Regions from separate parts of the Leucobacter chromiiresistens genome, predicted to be linked through region 2. Evidence: predicted binding sites of a transcription regulator. Region 2 holds the regulator's gene; the other holds the start of a gene.
What was found. The regulator HspR, encoded in region 2, represses chaperone genes until heat shock. The targets are predictions, from matches to a motif close to AAGTTGAGTCNNNNNGACTCAACTT.
Positions count from the first base shown of each region.

Region 1: BLT44_RS02755 (Hsp20/alpha crystallin family protein) is a predicted target of HspR. The motif match lies at 5,471-5,495, and genes of this name have one in related genera.

Region 1 covers NZ_FNKB01000001.1:597,906-605,708, forward strand. The annotation lists gene BLT44_RS02730 (metal ABC transporter permease) at 62-856, opposite strand; gene BLT44_RS02735 (metal ABC transporter permease) at 853-1,851, opposite strand; gene BLT44_RS02740 (metal ABC transporter ATP-binding protein) at 1,848-2,750, opposite strand; gene BLT44_RS02745 (metal ABC transporter substrate-binding protein) at 2,747-3,856, opposite strand; gene BLT44_RS02750 (amidase) at 3,924-5,327, shown strand; gene BLT44_RS02755 (Hsp20/alpha crystallin family protein) at 5,518-5,985, shown strand; gene BLT44_RS02760 (Gfo/Idh/MocA family protein) at 6,079-7,125, opposite strand; gene BLT44_RS02765 (sugar phosphate isomerase/epimerase family protein) at 7,122-7,803, opposite strand, start outside.
Region 2 covers NZ_FNKB01000001.1:321,489-329,291, forward strand. The annotation lists gene BLT44_RS01510 (glycosyltransferase) at 1-890, opposite strand, end outside; gene BLT44_RS01515 (MFS transporter) at 985-2,265, opposite strand; gene BLT44_RS01520 (class I SAM-dependent methyltransferase) at 2,355-3,626, opposite strand; gene BLT44_RS01525 (heat shock protein transcriptional repressor HspR) at 3,614-4,036, opposite strand; gene BLT44_RS01530 (DnaJ C-terminal domain-containing protein) at 4,121-5,074, opposite strand; gene BLT44_RS01535 (nucleotide exchange factor GrpE) at 5,067-5,675, opposite strand; gene dnaK (molecular chaperone DnaK) at 5,678-7,528, opposite strand.

The DNA of each region.
Region 1 (7,803 bases), 280 kb from region 2:
TCGAGCAGCGCACGGAAGCGCCGAGCGTCGCATCCGCATGCCCGGGCGCGGGCGTGAATCGTTACCGAGCTGACACCTTGCGCGGCCGGAAGAGGGCGCAGATGAGGAAGATCGCGGTGAGCACGAGCCCCACCGCGCCGCCGGCCGCGAACGAGAACTCGCGCGACGCCCACAGCCCGATGAGGCCCCCGGCGATGCCGATCGCGGCGGAGATCACCGGAATCCACTCGAGACGCCGCGTGAGCACGCGGGCGGCCGCGGCCGGCGCGATGAGCACGGCGACGCCGAGGATCGCGCCCACCGCGGGCATCGCGACCACCACCGAGGCGGCGATGATCCCGGTCACGACGAGCTCGATCGGCCAGGTGCGGAACCCGGCGGCCGCGAACCCGACCGGGTCGAAGGTGTGGAAGATGATGCGCCGGCCGAATATCGCGGCGAGCGCCAGCGCGACGACGAGCACCGCCGCGGTGGCGGCCACGTCGGCTGCGCTCACCCCGAGCGGCGACCCGACGAGCAGCGCCTCCACGGGAACGCCGAGACCGGGGTTCAGGGCGGCGAGCAGCGTGCCGAGGGCGAACCCGAACGAGAGCACGACGCCGCTCGTCACCTGCCGCCCCTGGCCGGGGATGCGCGAGAGCAGCGTCATCGCGAGCACGAGCACCACGGCGAAGAGCGCCTGCCCGATGAGCAGGTTCCAGCCGAGGAGGGCGAACACGACGCCGCCGGGGAACGTGGCGTGGCTGAGGGCCACGGCGAAGAACGAGCGCCGGCGCAGCACGATGAGGGTGCCGGCGACGCCCGAGAGCGCGCCGAGCAGCGCGAGTTCGAGGGCGGCGAGGGCGAAGTAGCTCATGCGGCGCCCTGCTCGAGCCCGTCGGAGCGCCCGCTCCCCGCCGAGCGCCCGCTCCCCGCCGAGCGCCCGCTCCCCGCCGCGCGCCCGCGCCGGAGGGCGCGCCCCCGCTGCCGCCGCACCGCCGTCGCGGCCACGCGCAGGAGCGCGGCGATCACGTATCCGCCGACGAGCAGCAGGACGACGACCGCACCGGGCGACACGGTCGCGCCGAGCGACGTCGACCAGGCGAACGAGATCCACAGCCCGGCGATGCCCGCGGCGAGGGGCAGCAGCACCGCGACGGGGATGAGCAGCGCGAAGCCTCGCGTGAGCAGTCGTGACGCGGCCATGGGCACGGTGAGCAGCGCGATCACCATGAGCACGCCGAGCGCCTGCACGCCCGCGACGACGAGCAGGGCCACCGCGATCGCGAGGGCGAGGTCTGCGCGCAGCACGCGGAAGCCGGCGGCCGCCGCGCCTGCGGCGTCGAAGGAGCGGAAGAGCTGCGCCCGCCAGGTGCAGCCCACGATCGCGATCGCGACGACGGCGACGAGCAGGATCTGCCAGAGCTGCGTCTCGGTCACCGTCAGCAGGCGCCCGAAGAGCAGCTCGGTGAGCTCGGACACGTAGCCCTCCTGCCGCGACACGAGCACCACTCCCAGGCTGAAGAGCCCGGTGAGCACGACCGCGATGGCGGCGTCCGCTTCGACGCCGCCGCGGTGCTCGATGACGGTGAAGAGCACGGCGGCGAGGATCGCCGCGACGAGCGCCCCCGGCAGCAGGCCCGCGGATCCGCCGATCAGGGAGCCGGCGACGAGGCCGGGGAACACGGAGTGCACGAGCCCGTCGCTCACGAACTCGAGCTCGCGGAAGCTGATGAACAGGCCGACCACGCCGGCCGCGACGGCGAGGATCGCGACGGTGAGCAGCGCGCGCCACATGAACGGCAGCGCGAAGATCTCGAGCGGGCCCGCCTGCATCAGGTGGAGCGCGGGCATGAGCGCCGCCGGCGTCACTCCGTCTCCCGCGTCGTGGTCACCGTGTGGTGGTCGAGCTCGACCGTCGTGTCCTGGAAGGCGTGCTGCACCGCGTCGAGCGTGAGCGCGGCGTCGACGGAGCCGAACGCCGCCGGGTGCCCGGGCTGCTGCGGGTGGTGGCCGCTCGCGAGCAGGAGGGCGTGCGAGCACGCCTCCTGCGCGATCTCGAGGTCGTGGGTCGAGACGATGATGGTGCGGCCCTCGGCGCGCAGCTCGCGCACGAGGCGCAGCAGCACATCGCGGTTCTCGCGGTCGAGGCCGTTGAACGGCTCGTCGAGGAGGAGGAGCTGCGGATCGGAGACGAGGGCCCGCGCGAGGATGCCTCGCTGTTGCTGCCCGCCCGAGAGCTCGCCGAAGCGGCGGGAGGCCCACCCCGACAGGCCGACCCGTTCGAGCGCCTGCCCGACGGCCTCGCGGCCGTGCCGCCCGATGGGGCGCAGCGCCCCGCGCGAGCGGTAGAGCCCCATGGTCACCACCTGGCGGAGGGTGATGGGCAGCTCGGCGTCGCGGGTGTCGGCCTGCGGCAGTGAGCCGATGCGGCGACGTGCGCGATCCGGCGTCTCCCCGAGCACCCGGATCGAGCCGGCCGTGAGTTCGGCGAGGCCGAGGATGCCGCGCAGGAGCGTCGACTTGCCCGACCCGTTCGGCCCGATCAGCGCGACCGCGGCGCCGGCGGGCACCGTCAGCGACAGGTGCTCGACGCGGGCGGTGCCGTCGTACCCGAAGGCCGCGTCGTCGAGCACGAGAGCGGCGTCATCGGCGTCGATGCCGAGCGCGGAGCCCCCGGGCGCGGTGCCCGGGAGCTGCATCGCGCTCGGGGCGGCGCACTGCTGCGCGTCGCCGGCGTCGGGTGCTGCTGCGTCGCGTGCGGCGGTCATCCCTGCAGACTATCGGGCACCGCGTCGACCTGCGCGCCCCAGGCGTCGAGAATGAGCGCGGTGTTGTGCACCGTCGCGCCGATGTAGGTGGCGCCGTCGCTGTCGGGGGCGCCGAGCGAATCGGCGTAGAGGTTCTCGGAGTCGACGACCTCGACGCCCGCCTCGTCGGCGATGGTCTGCGCGAGCTTGGGGCTCATCGACGATTCGACGAACACCGCCTTCACACCGCGCTCCCGGATCGCGGCGACCAGCGCGTCGATGTCGGCGGCGCTCGGCTCCGCGTTGTCCTCGAAGCTGGGCAGGATCGACCCGACGAACTCGATTCCGTATTCGTGCAGGTAGTACCGCAGCGAATCGTGGCCGCTCACGAGCACGCGCTCCTCGGCAGGCACGCGCTCGAACTGCGCCGCGACCCAGGCGTCGAGCTGCTGCAGGCGCTCGGTGTAGTCGCCGGCGCGCTGCTCGTAGCCGTCCGCGTGCTCGGCGTCCGCGGCCGCGAGGCCGTCGGCGATCTCCGCGACCATGCCGATGGCGTTCTTCGGCGACGTCCAGATGTGCGGGTTCAGGTCGCCGTGATCGTGATCGTGCTCGGCGTGCGCGTCCTCCGCGTGCTCGTGGTCGTGCTCGTGGTCGTGCTCGGACTCGTCGGCGTGCTCCTCGTCGGCGTGCTCGTGGTCGTGGCTCTCGGTCTCTCCGCCCTCGGCGGTGATGTGCTTCGCCTCGTCGAGGTCGATGCCGTCGGCCGCCGTGATGATGGTGCCGTCGAAGCCGGAGGCGTCGACGGCGTCGTCGACGAAGGTCTCGAGGTTGGCGCCGTTGACGATCAGCACGTCGGCCTCGCCGAGCGCCAGCAGGTCGGCGGGGCTCGGGTCGAAGTGGTGCGCCGAGGCGTTCGGCGACAGGAGCCCGGTGAGCTCGATGTCGTCGCCGCCGACCTCGCTCGCGAAGTCGGTGAGCTGCGTCGTGGTCGCCACGACCTTGAGGCCGCCTGCGCCCCCGCCCTGGTCTGCGGATGCTCCGCCGCTGCACGCGGTGAGCGCGAGCAGTGACGCGAGGGCGGCGCCGGCGAGGACGGCGGGTTTCAGGGCGCGGGGGTGAGGAGTCATGACACACTTTCTAATGAGAACGAGTATCACTATACACCTGCGCCCGGGGCGCTCGTAAGCTGGAGCGATGACAGCAGCGGGCGCGCCCGAGACCGCGATCGCGTGGCGCGACGCGCTGCGGCGCGGAGAGATCTCGGCTCGCGAGGCCGTCGCGCACTTCCTCGCCCGCATCGAGGATCGCGCCGAGCTCGGAGCATTCCTCACCGTCACGGCCGAGCACGCCCGCGCCGCCGCCGCGGCTGCCGACGCGCGATTCGCCGCCACGCCCCGATCCGAGCGCGGGGGCCTGCCCCGGCTCCACGGCCTCCCGACCGCAGTCAAGGACCTCGTAGAGGTGGCCGGGGCCGCGACGACCCGCGGCAGCGCGGCCCTGCGCCACCCCGTCGCCGCGAGCGACGCGCCCGGCGTCGCCGTGCTCCGAGCCGCGGGCGCGATCCCCCTCGGCAAGACCCAGGTGCCCGAACTGGGCCTCACGGGGTACTCGGAGAACGCGATCGCTCCGCCCGCCCGCAACCCGCTCGACCCGACCCGCACCCCGGGCGGCTCATCCGGCGGCAGCGCGGCCGCGATCGCCGCCGACCTGATTCCCGTGGGGCCGGGAACGGACGGCGGCGGATCGATCCGCATCCCCGCCCTCGCGTGCGGCCTGGTCGGGCTGAAGCCGGGCCTCGGGGCGGTTCCCGGCGACTTCGGGAGCGCCGCAGCGCCCTCCGTGCACGACGAGTTCGGCGCGCCGCGCCTCACCGTGAGCGGCCCCCTCGCGAGGAGCGCGGCCGATGCCGCGATGCTCTACGACGCGCAGCGCGGGGCCGCCGCCGAGCCGGCGCTGGCGGCGGTGCGCGCCGCCGACTCCCTCACCGGGCTGCGCATCGCCTGCACCGAGGCGTCGCCGTTCGCCTCCGCGTACCCGATCGCGATCGGCCCCGAGGCGCGCCGCGCCGCGGAGACGGCGCGCGACCGCCTCGCCCGGCGCGGCCACCGCCTCGAGGCGGCCGACTTCGTCTACGACCCGGGCTACCCCGACGCCTTCACCACCTCGTGGACGGCCGGGCTGTCGCGCCTCCCCCTCGCCGCGAGCGCCGAGGAGCGGCTCATGCCGCTCACGCGCGCCTTCCGCACCCGCGCCGTCGCGCGGAGCGATGCCGCGCACGCCCGCGCGGGCGCCCGCCTCCGCGAGTTCGCCGCCGACGTGCGCGAGCAGTGGGGCGCCTACGACGCCGTGCTCACGCCCGGGCTCACGATGCTGCCGCCCCGCATCGGCGCCTTCACGTCGCTCGACGCCGATGACGACTACCGGCTGCAGTGCGAGTGGGCGCCGTTCACCTCGATGGTGAACGTCTCGGGGCTGCCGGCGATCGCGGTGCCCGTGCTGCGTCTGCCGACAGGACACGCGATGGGGGTGCAGATCATCGGCCGGGTGGGCGGGGAGCACCGCCTGCTGCAGCTCGCCGCACAGCTCGCCGCGGAGTGAGCTCGGGCCCGGGCCGCCCGCGGTCTCAGGTCTCAGGTCTCGGCTCGCAGGTCGCAGCTCGCAGCTCGCAGCTCGCAGGGATCCCAGAGTTCTCGCAGCTTTTTTCATTAGCACTCTCAGGTACCGAGTGCTAATCTACCAGCACATTGAGTGACCTCCACTCAAGTTTCACTGGAAGGAGATAACCATCATGGCAATGACGTTCGATCCCTTCAGCGAGATGGACCGATGGGCGGCCACCGCGCTGCAGCAGGCCCGCTCCGGCCCCCGGCAGATGCCCGTCGACCTCCAGCGCGACCACGAGCGGTACGTGCTGAACGCCGACCTGCCGGGCGTCGATCCCGGCTCGATCGATATCGATGTCGACGGCCAGCTCCTCACCATCCGGGCCCAGCGCACGGCCGACGTGGCCGAGGGCTCCAAGTGGCTGACGCGCGAGCGCCCCTCCGGCACCTACCTGCGTCAGTTCAGCGTGGGCCAGGGCGTCGACATCGCGGGCATCTCGGCGTCGTACGACAACGGCGTGCTCAGCGTGGTCATCCCGGTCAGCGAGCAGGCGAAGCCGCGCAAGATCGCGGTCGAGGGCCAGGCCGCGCACCTCGACTCCGCCGATCCGAGCTCCGAGCGCCGCGACGCCCAGAAGTCCCTCACGCACTAGCCGACCGCCGCGGCCGCCCGCACGTGCACGAGTCGGCGGCCGCACGAACAATGCGCACCGCGCGGGCGGGGGACGCGAGCACCCCCGCCCGCGCTATGCGCGCGACGTCGAGAGCCGCCCCGGACGCGGCGGGAGACCCGCCCGCGCGTAGACCGCGTCGATGAGCGCCATCGTGCGCCGCGAGCGCTCGAACCCCGCCGCGGAGCGCTCCCCCGAGCGCACCGCCTCCCGCACGCGACGCAGCTGATACGCGTACGACGCGGCGGATCCGACGTCTTCGACCCGCTCCTCCGCTCCCGCTCCGGTCGTCGTGCGCACGATCAGGCGGCCCTCCTCCTGCGGCTTCACGAAGTTCGGCAGCACCGTCTCCCCCAGGGAGCCCGAGACGCGCAACCCGAAGTTCCACTCCGGGCTCACCATGCTCGTGTGCACCCGCACCGGCACCCCGCCGAGATCCAGCTCCGCGACGACCTCTGCGTCGACGCGGTCGTCATGCACCCACCGTCGCGCCCGCGCCGACAGCAGCTCGGGGGCCGCAAGGGCGGGCAGCGCCGACCCCGCGAGCGCATCGCCGAGCAGCAGCAGGGCGTGCAGCGCATAGCAGCCGAGATCCATGAGCGCCCCGCCCGCCAGCTCGAAGCTCCACCGCGGATCGTCCGCGCCCGGCGCGGGCATGTCCACGTGCACATCGACGCCCCGCAGCTCCCCGATCCCGCCCGCGCGCACCACGTCGACGAGTCGATGCAGCGCGGGATGATCGGCGTAGTGGAACGCCTCCCACGCCCACCCCGGCGCGCGCTCCATCGCGGCGGCGACCCCGTCGAACTCCGCGAGATTCGCCGCGAACGGCTTCTCGACGAGCACATTGCGACCGGCCGCGAGCGCGCGCACCGCCCATTCCGCGTGCAGGGCGTTCGGCAGCCCGATGTAGACGAGATCGAGCGAGTCATCGGCGACGAGCGCCGCGTAGCTCTCCGCCGCAGACGCGAACCCTCGGTCGGCGGCGTACCGCAGCGCCCGATCGGGATCCCGAGCCGCCACCGAGGCGCGCACATCGCCGGTCTCGCGCGTCGCGGCCACGATCGCCGCATCGGCGATGCGCGACGCGCCCAGCACGCCGATGCGCAGCGGAGCGCTCATGCCGCCTCCCCCTCGCGCTCGCCGAGCATCTCGCGCAGATGCGCGACGCTGCGGCGGGCGTGCTCGAGCGCAGCGTCGGCGTCGGCGTCGCGCTCGATCACCGCGTCCTGCTCGAGCACGTACCAGCCCGCGTACCCGGCATCGCGCAGCGCGGCGACGATCTCGCCGATGCGGGCGTCGCCCGAGCCGAGCGGCCGGTACATGCCCTGCCGCACCCCCTCGCGGTAGTCGATCTCACCCGCCCGCACCCGCGCGGCGACGGCGACGCTCACATCCTTCATATGGGCGTGCACGATGCGGCGCGCGTGCCGCCGCACGAACGCGACCGGATCGCCGCCGCCGAGCGTGTAGTGCCCCGTATCGAGGCAGACGCCGATGCGCGATCCCGCGAGCACCCGCTCCACGGCCTCCGGAGTCTCCACGACGGTGCCGAGATGCGGGTGCAGCGTCGCCACCACCCCCGCCGCCTCCGCCGCGACGAGCGCGCGATCGAGATTCGCGAGCAGCGTCGCCCACTCCGCATCGCTCAGCTCGACCGCCCCGTCGTAGCCCGCGTCGCCGGTGACCGCCGAGAGCACCAGGGTCGTCGCGCCCCCGGCCGCGTACGCCTCGAGTTCGCGCTCGATCGCAGGCAGCGGATCCTGCCCGTCGCGGTGCAGCACGACCGGGAAGAACCCG
Region 2 (7,803 bases):
GCGATGGTGAACACGCTCGCGCTCGTGAGGTGCGCGCGCAGCTCGGCGTCGGTGACGCGGCCGGTGAACTCGACCCGGTCGGAGATGCCGAGGTCTGCGGCGAGCTTCTCGAGGTGCTTGCGCTGGTCGCCGTCGCCGACGACGGTGAAGTGCACGTCGAGGTCGGCGTCGAGGCGCGGGATCGCGCGGAGGATGACGTCGATCTCCTTCTCCAGCGTGACCCGCCCCACGAAGACGAGCGTGTTCGCGGTGCGGGGCGTGAGGTCGGCGGTGTAGTCGGAGGCGCGGAGCCCGCAGCTCACCGGCCGCACGCCGCGGCGGTGCGTGTTGCGTTCGAGGAAGTCGGCGGCGCGGCGCGTGGGCGTGGTGACGGCCGCGGCGAGCCGCAGCACGCGATCGGCCGCGTTCCAGCCCCAGCGCACGAAGAGCCGCTTCGCCTTCTCGGGGAGCAGGGTGAAGTCGAGCACGTTCTCGGGCATCACGTGGTTGGTGGCGACGATGCGGATGCCCCGCTTCGCGCCCTCAATGGCGAGCGCGCGGCCGATGACGATGTGCGACTGGATGTGGATCACGTCGGGCTGCACGCGGTCGAGCAGCGTGCGGGCGTAGCCGCGCGCCCGCCACGGCAGCACGAACCGCAGCCAGTCGTGCGGGTACCAGCGCCAGCTCGCCCACCGATGCACGGTCATCTGCTCGCCCTCGATGGTCTCGACGAAGCTGCCGTGCTGGCTGTGGCGCTTCGACGGTGCGACGACGTGCACGTCATGCCCCCGCTGCACGAGACCGGCGGAAAGCCGCTCGGCGAACCGTGCGGCTCCGTTCACATCGGGCGAGAAGGTGTCGCAGCCCTGCAGAATGCGCAGGGGCGCCTGGCGATCGGTGGTGCTCACGGTGCGCGGGAGTCCTTCGGTCGGAGATGAGTGCGGGTTCGCGCGTGCGGTGCGCGAAGCGCCTCCAGTCTACAAAGCGCAGCTCAGCGCACGTTCAGTCGCCGGATCGCGGCGGCGTTCTGCTGACGTGCGGCAGGTAGCGCGGTATCCAGCGGGCGAATCCGACGGCTCCGACGACGGCGAGCGCCCCGGCGGCGAGACTCGCCACGGGCAGCGAGACGGCGGCGAGCGCGGAGACGGCGAGGGGCGCGACGGCGCCGCCGAAGTCGGTGAGGGTGCGCCAGGCTGCGAGGAAGGGGGCGGGCCGTTCGGAGGGGGCGAGATCGGCGCCGAGGGTCATGTTGATGCCGCTCGACAGGCCGTTGCCGAGCCCGACGACGACGGCGATGGCGAGCAGCCACACCGCCGCCCCGGGGAGGTCGTGCGTGCCGGCGAGCACCAGGAAGCCGGCGGCCATCACGATCATCGCCGGGAGGCTCGCCCAGAGCCGGCCGTAGCGGTCCATGATCTGGCCGCTCGTGTAGAAGAACAGGAAGTCGACGGTGCCCGAGATGCCGACGACGAGCGCCACCTGGGTGGCGTCGAGCCCGATCGAGACGCCCCAGAGGGGCAGCAGCACGTCTCTGATCGATCGCATGCCCGAGAGGATCGCGGCGGCGCCCCCCACGCGCAGCAGCGCCGCCCCGCCGTCGCGCACCGCGCCCAGCACGCCGGTGCGCGGCGCGACGCCCGCAACCTCCCGCTCGCCCGCAGCCTCCGGCTCGCCCGCAGGGCCCGGCTCGCCCGCAGGGCCCGGCACTCGGCGCTCGGGATCGGGCGCCCACGCGACGAGCCCCGAGGCGAGCACGAGGCACGCGACGAACGCCCAGACGGGCGCCTCGGGATCGCCGGTCGCCGCGATCACGGCCGCCGCGAGGAACGGGCCGACGAATCGCCCGAGCCGGTTCGTACCGCCGAGCAGCGAGAGCGCACGCGCCCGGAAGCGGAGGGGCACGCGGGTCGCCATGAACGCGTGCCGCGCCAACCCGAAGGCGGCCGCCGCGAAGCCGATCAGCAGCACGGCGACGCCGAGCAGCGCGGGCGTCGGGGCGAAGGCGAGCCCGAGGCACCCGACGAGCGCGACCGCCGCCGCGATCAGCATCGCCGCGCGCTCGCCCGCCCGCGATACGACCCAGCTGGCGGGGAGGTTGCCGAGCACCTGGCCGACGACCGCGGCCGAGGCGATCACCCCGGCGAGCGCGAGGTTCGCGCCCATGTCGACGGCGATGACGGCGACGAGCGGCAGGATCGCGTACTCGCCGAGCGAGAAGAGCACCGACGGCCCGTAGATGCTCGGGGCCAGGCGCCACAGGAATGCGGGGGCGGAGGTGGTCATGTCGGTTCCACAGTACTCGCGGCGGGCCGCGAAGCCTCGCGGCTCGGTGCGGCGCGGCACGCAGCGCGTCGTCGGGGGCTCGGGCGGCGTCAGGCGTCGCGCGTCGCCGCGAGCACCGTGAACGCGGAGGTGCGCGCGAGCTGCCGCACCGGGCCGACCTCGCGCTCGACCAGGGGCCGGTACCTGAGGTGCGAGTTGAAGACGAGCCGCAGCTCGCCCCCCGGCGCGAGCGCGCGGCGGCACGCCCGGATCAGCCGGTGGCCGACGCCCGCGTGCACGGCGGCACCCGAGTGGAACGGCGGGTTGAGCAGGATCAGATCGGCCCAGCCGTCGGGCACCGCTTCCAGGGCGTCGGCGCGGTGCACCGCGATGCGATCCGCCACTCCGGCCGCCTCCGCGGTAAGCGCCGTCGCCGCGACGGCGGCGGCGGACTGATCGGTCGCGAGCACCTGCGCGCCCGGAAAGCGGCGCGCAGCCGAGACCGCGAGCACGCCGTTGCCGCAGCCCAGGTCGACGACGGCGGCCGGGTCGCGGCGCACGTCGCTCAGGGTGCTGAGCAGCAGTCTGCTGCCGTGGTCGAGCACGGGGCCGCCGAAGGTGGCGCCGAACGCCGCGATCGAGAAGTCGAGGTCGGGGTCGTCGCCCCATTTCGGAAAGCGCGCCGGCTCGTCGGCTCGATCCCGCGGCGACTCGGCGCGCAGCACGCGCGACTTGCGCCAGCCGAGCCCTGCCGTGACGTTCGCGAAGTCGCGCCCGAGCACCTCGTTCATCGCGCGCGTCATGTGCTTCACCCGGCCGCCCGCGAACACGCGCACCTCGGGCGCGGCCCAGCGGGCGATCGCCTCCGACACCTCGGCGAGCGCTTCGAGGCCCCGCGGCAGCTGCAGCAGCACGACGCGGGCGCCGGCCAGCAGGCCCGCATCGAGCGGGTGGTGGGTGTAGCGCGCGGTCAGCTGCAGACGCGCGGCGTTCTGGTCGAGCGCGCGCTCGCCGAGCAGAGCGTCCTGGTGGGTGCGGATGCCCCGGGCGCCGAACAGCGTCGCCGCCCCGAGGGTGAGCGCCCCGTGGCGATCTCCGATGACCGCGATGTCGGCGCCGTGCACCGGTTCGGCGGGCGGGCGCTCGGCGAGATCCTCGACCGCGGAGCGCAGGATGAGCTGATCGGCCGTGTCGTGCGCCTGCAGTTCTTCGGCGTCGAAATCGGGATCGCGCGTCAGCTGCGCGAAGAGGTCGGCGAGCCGCTCGTCGGCGTCTCCCGGAGCGGAGGCGCCTGCCGGTGCGGAGCCGTCTCCCCCTGCGGGGGCGCCTGCCGGTGCGGAGCCGCCTCCCCGACCGGAGGCGTCTGCGCTCACGGCTGCCACACGACGACCTCGGCGTTGCGGCGCATGCGCGTGCCCCGGCGCAGCGTCACCACCTCGCCGCCGGCCGAGCCCGCCGCGAAGACGCGTCGGTCGGGGCGCTGCAGGCGCTCCTCGGTCAGCGCCCGCTCCAGGTCGCGCACCCGGCCTTCGAGCTGACGCACCTGATCCTCGAGATCGAGCACCCGCCTGATGCCCTCGAGGCTGAGCCCCTCCGCCGACAGCCGCGCCACCTCGCGCAGCCGGGCGACGTCGTGCAGCGAGTAGCGGCGCGTGTTGCCGCGGGTGCGCTGCGGCGAGACCAGGCCGACCCGATCGTACTGCCGGAGGGTCTGCGGGTGCATCTCGGCGAGCTCGGCGGCCGCGGCGATCGCGAACACCGGCGTGAAACGGTCCATCTGAGGACTCGCCATGATGCTGACCTGCTTTCGTGAGACTGGGCGGGGAGCGGAGCGGCAGATGCACCGCGCTCCGCTCCCCGATCGATCAGGGGTGGGTCACCCCTTCGCGCGAGCCAGGAGATCGGCCCGCGGGTTCTCCTGCGGTTCGACGGCCCGGAATGCTTCGAGCGCCTCCGTCGCCTCGGGCGACAGGTGCGAGGGGACGACGATCTGCACCTCGGCCAGCAGGTCGCCGGTGCCCTTCGAGCTCGACACCCCGCGACCCTTGACGCGCAGCACCCGCCCGCTGGGCGTACCGGGCTGCACCTTGAGCTTCACCGGGGCGCCGCCGAGCGTCGGCACCTCGACCGTCGCGCCGAGCGCGGCTTCGGAGAACGTCACCGGCAGCTTGACGCGCAGGTTCTGACCCTCGCGCTCGAAGACGGGGTGCTTGCGCACGCTCACCGTGAGGATGATGTCGCCTGCCGGCCCGCCCGTCGGGCTCGGTTCGCCCTTGCCGCGCACCTTGATCTTCTGGCCGTCGGCCACGCCTGCGGGAATCTTGACCTTGACCGAACCGGTCGAGGCCTGCAGCGTGACGGTCTTGCCCTGCACGGCGGTCTCGAAGTCGAGCGTCGTCGTCGCCTGGATGTCGCGTCCGCGCTGCGGGCCCTGCGGGGCCCCGCCGCCGAACATGCCCCCGAAGATGTCCTCGAAGCCCTGCGGCCCGCCGGTCTGGAAGTGGGTGTTGCGCCCGCCTCCGCCGAACATGCCGCCGAACACGTCCTCGAAGCCCTGGCCTCCGCCGCCGCCCGCCGTGAAGCGGGCACCGCCGGCGCCCATCGCGCGGATCTGGTCGTACTCCGCGCGCTGCTCGGGATCGGAGAGCACCGAGTAGGCCTCGCTGATCTCCTTGAACTTCGCCTCGGCCACGGTGTCGCCCGGGTTCGAATCCGGGTGGTACTTGCGTGCGAGCTTGCGGTACGTCTTCTTCAGCTCGGCGTCGCCGACATCCTTCGAGACGCCGAGGAGCTGGTAGAAGTCCTTATCGAGCCAATCCTGACTAGCCATCCGCTCCCACCGCCACCGCGACCTTGGCGGGGCGCAGTTCGACCTCGCCGATGCGATATCCGCGCTCGATGACGTCGAGCACCGTCTGCTGCTCAGTGCCGGGAACCGGGACCTGTGCGATCGCCTCGTGGATCTGCGGGTCGAACACCTCGCCCGTCTCTCCGAAGCTCTGCACGCCGATGCGCTCGAACGTACCGCGGATCTTCTGCGCGATCGTCGCGAAGGCGGAGCCCTCGGCGAGGTCGCCGTGCTTCTCGGCCCGATCGAGGTCGTCGAGCACCGTGAGCATCGGGGAGACCGCCGCCGCGATGGCGCGCTGCTTCTCGATGGCGGCGTTCGCCTCGGTGCGCTTGCGGTAGTTGGCGTACTCGGCCGTCAGCCTCCGCAGGTCGTCGAGGTACGGGTTGTCGGCATCCGCCGACGCTCCGGCGTCCGCGCTGTCGGCATCTGCCGCGGCGTCGCTCTGCTCCGCCTCCAGGATGTCCTCGACCGTGAGATCGGGCTGGGGCGCGGAGCCGGAGTCCTGCGACTCCGGCTCCTGAGCAGGAACCTCGTCAGCGTTCGGGTCCTCCCCGGGCGTGCGCTGTTCCTCGTTCGCCATGGTTACTTCTTCTCCTCATCGTCTTCGACGACTTCGGCGTCCACCACGTCGTCGTCGTTCGACGGCTGCTCGGCGCCGCCCTCGGCCGGCGCCTCGGACTGGGCCGCCGCGTAGATCGCCTCGCCGAGCTTCGTCTGGCTCTGGCCGAGCTTCTCCGAGGCGTTCTTCACGGCCTCGTCGTCATCGCCCGCGAGCGCCTGCTTCAGCGCGTCGAGGTCGCCCTGCACCTCGGTCTTCACGTCCTCCGGCAGCTTGTCGTCGTTCTCCGAGATGAGCTTCTCGACCGAGTAGGCGAGCTGCTCGGCGTTGTTGCGCACCTCCGCGGCCTCGCGCCGCTGCTTGTCCTCAGCAGCGTGCTCCTCGGCCTCGCGCACCATCCGCTCGATGTCCTCCTTCGAGAGGGTCGAGCCGCCCGAGATCGTGATCGTCTGCTCCTTGCCGGTGCCCTTGTCCTTCGCGGAGACCTGCACGATGCCGTTCGCGTCGATGTCGAAGGTGACCTCGACCTGCGGCACGCCGCGCGGAGCCGGCGCGATGCCGGTCAGCTCGAACGTTCCGAGGTTCTTGTTGTCGCGGGTGAACTCGCGCTCGCCCTGGAACACCTGGATGGCCACCGACGGCTGGTTGTCCTCCGCAGTGGTGAAGGTCTCGCTGCGCTTCGTCGGGATGGCGGTGTTGCGCTCGATGAGCTTCGTCATGATGCCGCCCTTGGTCTCGATGCCGAGCGACAGGGGCGTCACGTCGATGAGCAGCACGTCCTTGCGCTCGCCCTTCAGCACGCCGGCCTGCAGGGCGGCGCCCACGGCCACGACCTCGTCGGGGTTGACGCTCTTGTTGGGCTCCTTGCCGCCGGTGAGCGACTTCACGAGCTCGGTGACGGCGGGCATACGGGTCGATCCGCCGACGAGCACGACGTGCGCGATGTCGGAGACCTTGACGCCGGCCTCCGCGATCACGTCGTTGAACGGCTTGCGGGTGCGCTCGAGCAGATCCTTCGTGAGCTCCTCGAACTTCGCGCGCGACAGGGTCTCGTCGAGGTTCGCCGGGCCGTTCTCGGTGAGCGAGAGGTACGGGAGCTGGATCTGGGTGCTCGTCGAGTTCGAGAGCTCCTTCTTCGCCTGCTCCGCGGCCTCCTTGAGGCGCTGCAGCGCGATCTTGTCCTTGGCCACGTCGACGCCGGTGGAGTTCTTGAACTGCTGGATCAGCCACTGCACGATGCGCTGATCCCAGTCGTCGCCGCCGAGGCGGTTGTCGCCCGCGGTGGCGCGCACCTGGATCGTCGAGAAGTCGTCGTCCTTGCCCACCTCGAGGAGGGAGACGTCGAAGGTGCCGCCGCCGAGGTCGAAGACGAGGATCAGCTCGTCCTCCTTGCCCTTATCGAGCCCGTAGGCGAGAGCGGCCGCGGTCGGCTCGTTGATGATGCGGAGCACGTTGAGGCCCGCGATCTCACCGGCCTCCTTCGTGGCCTGACGCTCGGCGTCGTTGAAGTAGGCGGGCACGGTGATGACCGCGTCGGTCACCTTGTCGCCCAGGTAGGTCTCGGCGTCGCGCTTCAGCTTCTGCAGCGTGCGGGCGCTGATCTCCTGCGCAGTGTAGCGCTTGCCGTCGATCTCGTCGGTCTTCCAGTCGGTGCCCATGTGGCGCTTGACCGAGGAGATGGTGCGGTCGACGTTCGTGACGGCCTGGCGCTTCGCGGTCTCGCCGACGAGCACCTCGCCGTCCTTCGTGAATGCGACGATGGAGGGGGTGGTGCGGAGGCCCTCGGCGTTCGCGATGACCGTGGGCTCGCCGCCCTCGAGAACCGCGACCACCGAGTTCGTGGTGCCGAGGTCGATGCCTACTGCGCGTGACATATGTGCTCCTTCTGTCGATCGGGTCGGGAGGCGGGGCGCCTGCCCGGGTCTGCACTCGCGATCGCACCCCCGCGGCTCGCGGCGATGCACGATGTTGAGCCTGATGGACTCAAGTTTACTCGGGCTCCGCCGCAGGTCAAGTCTGCGGCGCGAAAGTTGAGCCCAACCCACTCAACTCTCAGCTTGCGCCTCGGAGTCGCCTATGCCTACGACATGCGGGCGGGTGACGTCAACCTCGCGCGTCGCCCTTGAAAGTCTGAGAGGAACCTGCATAG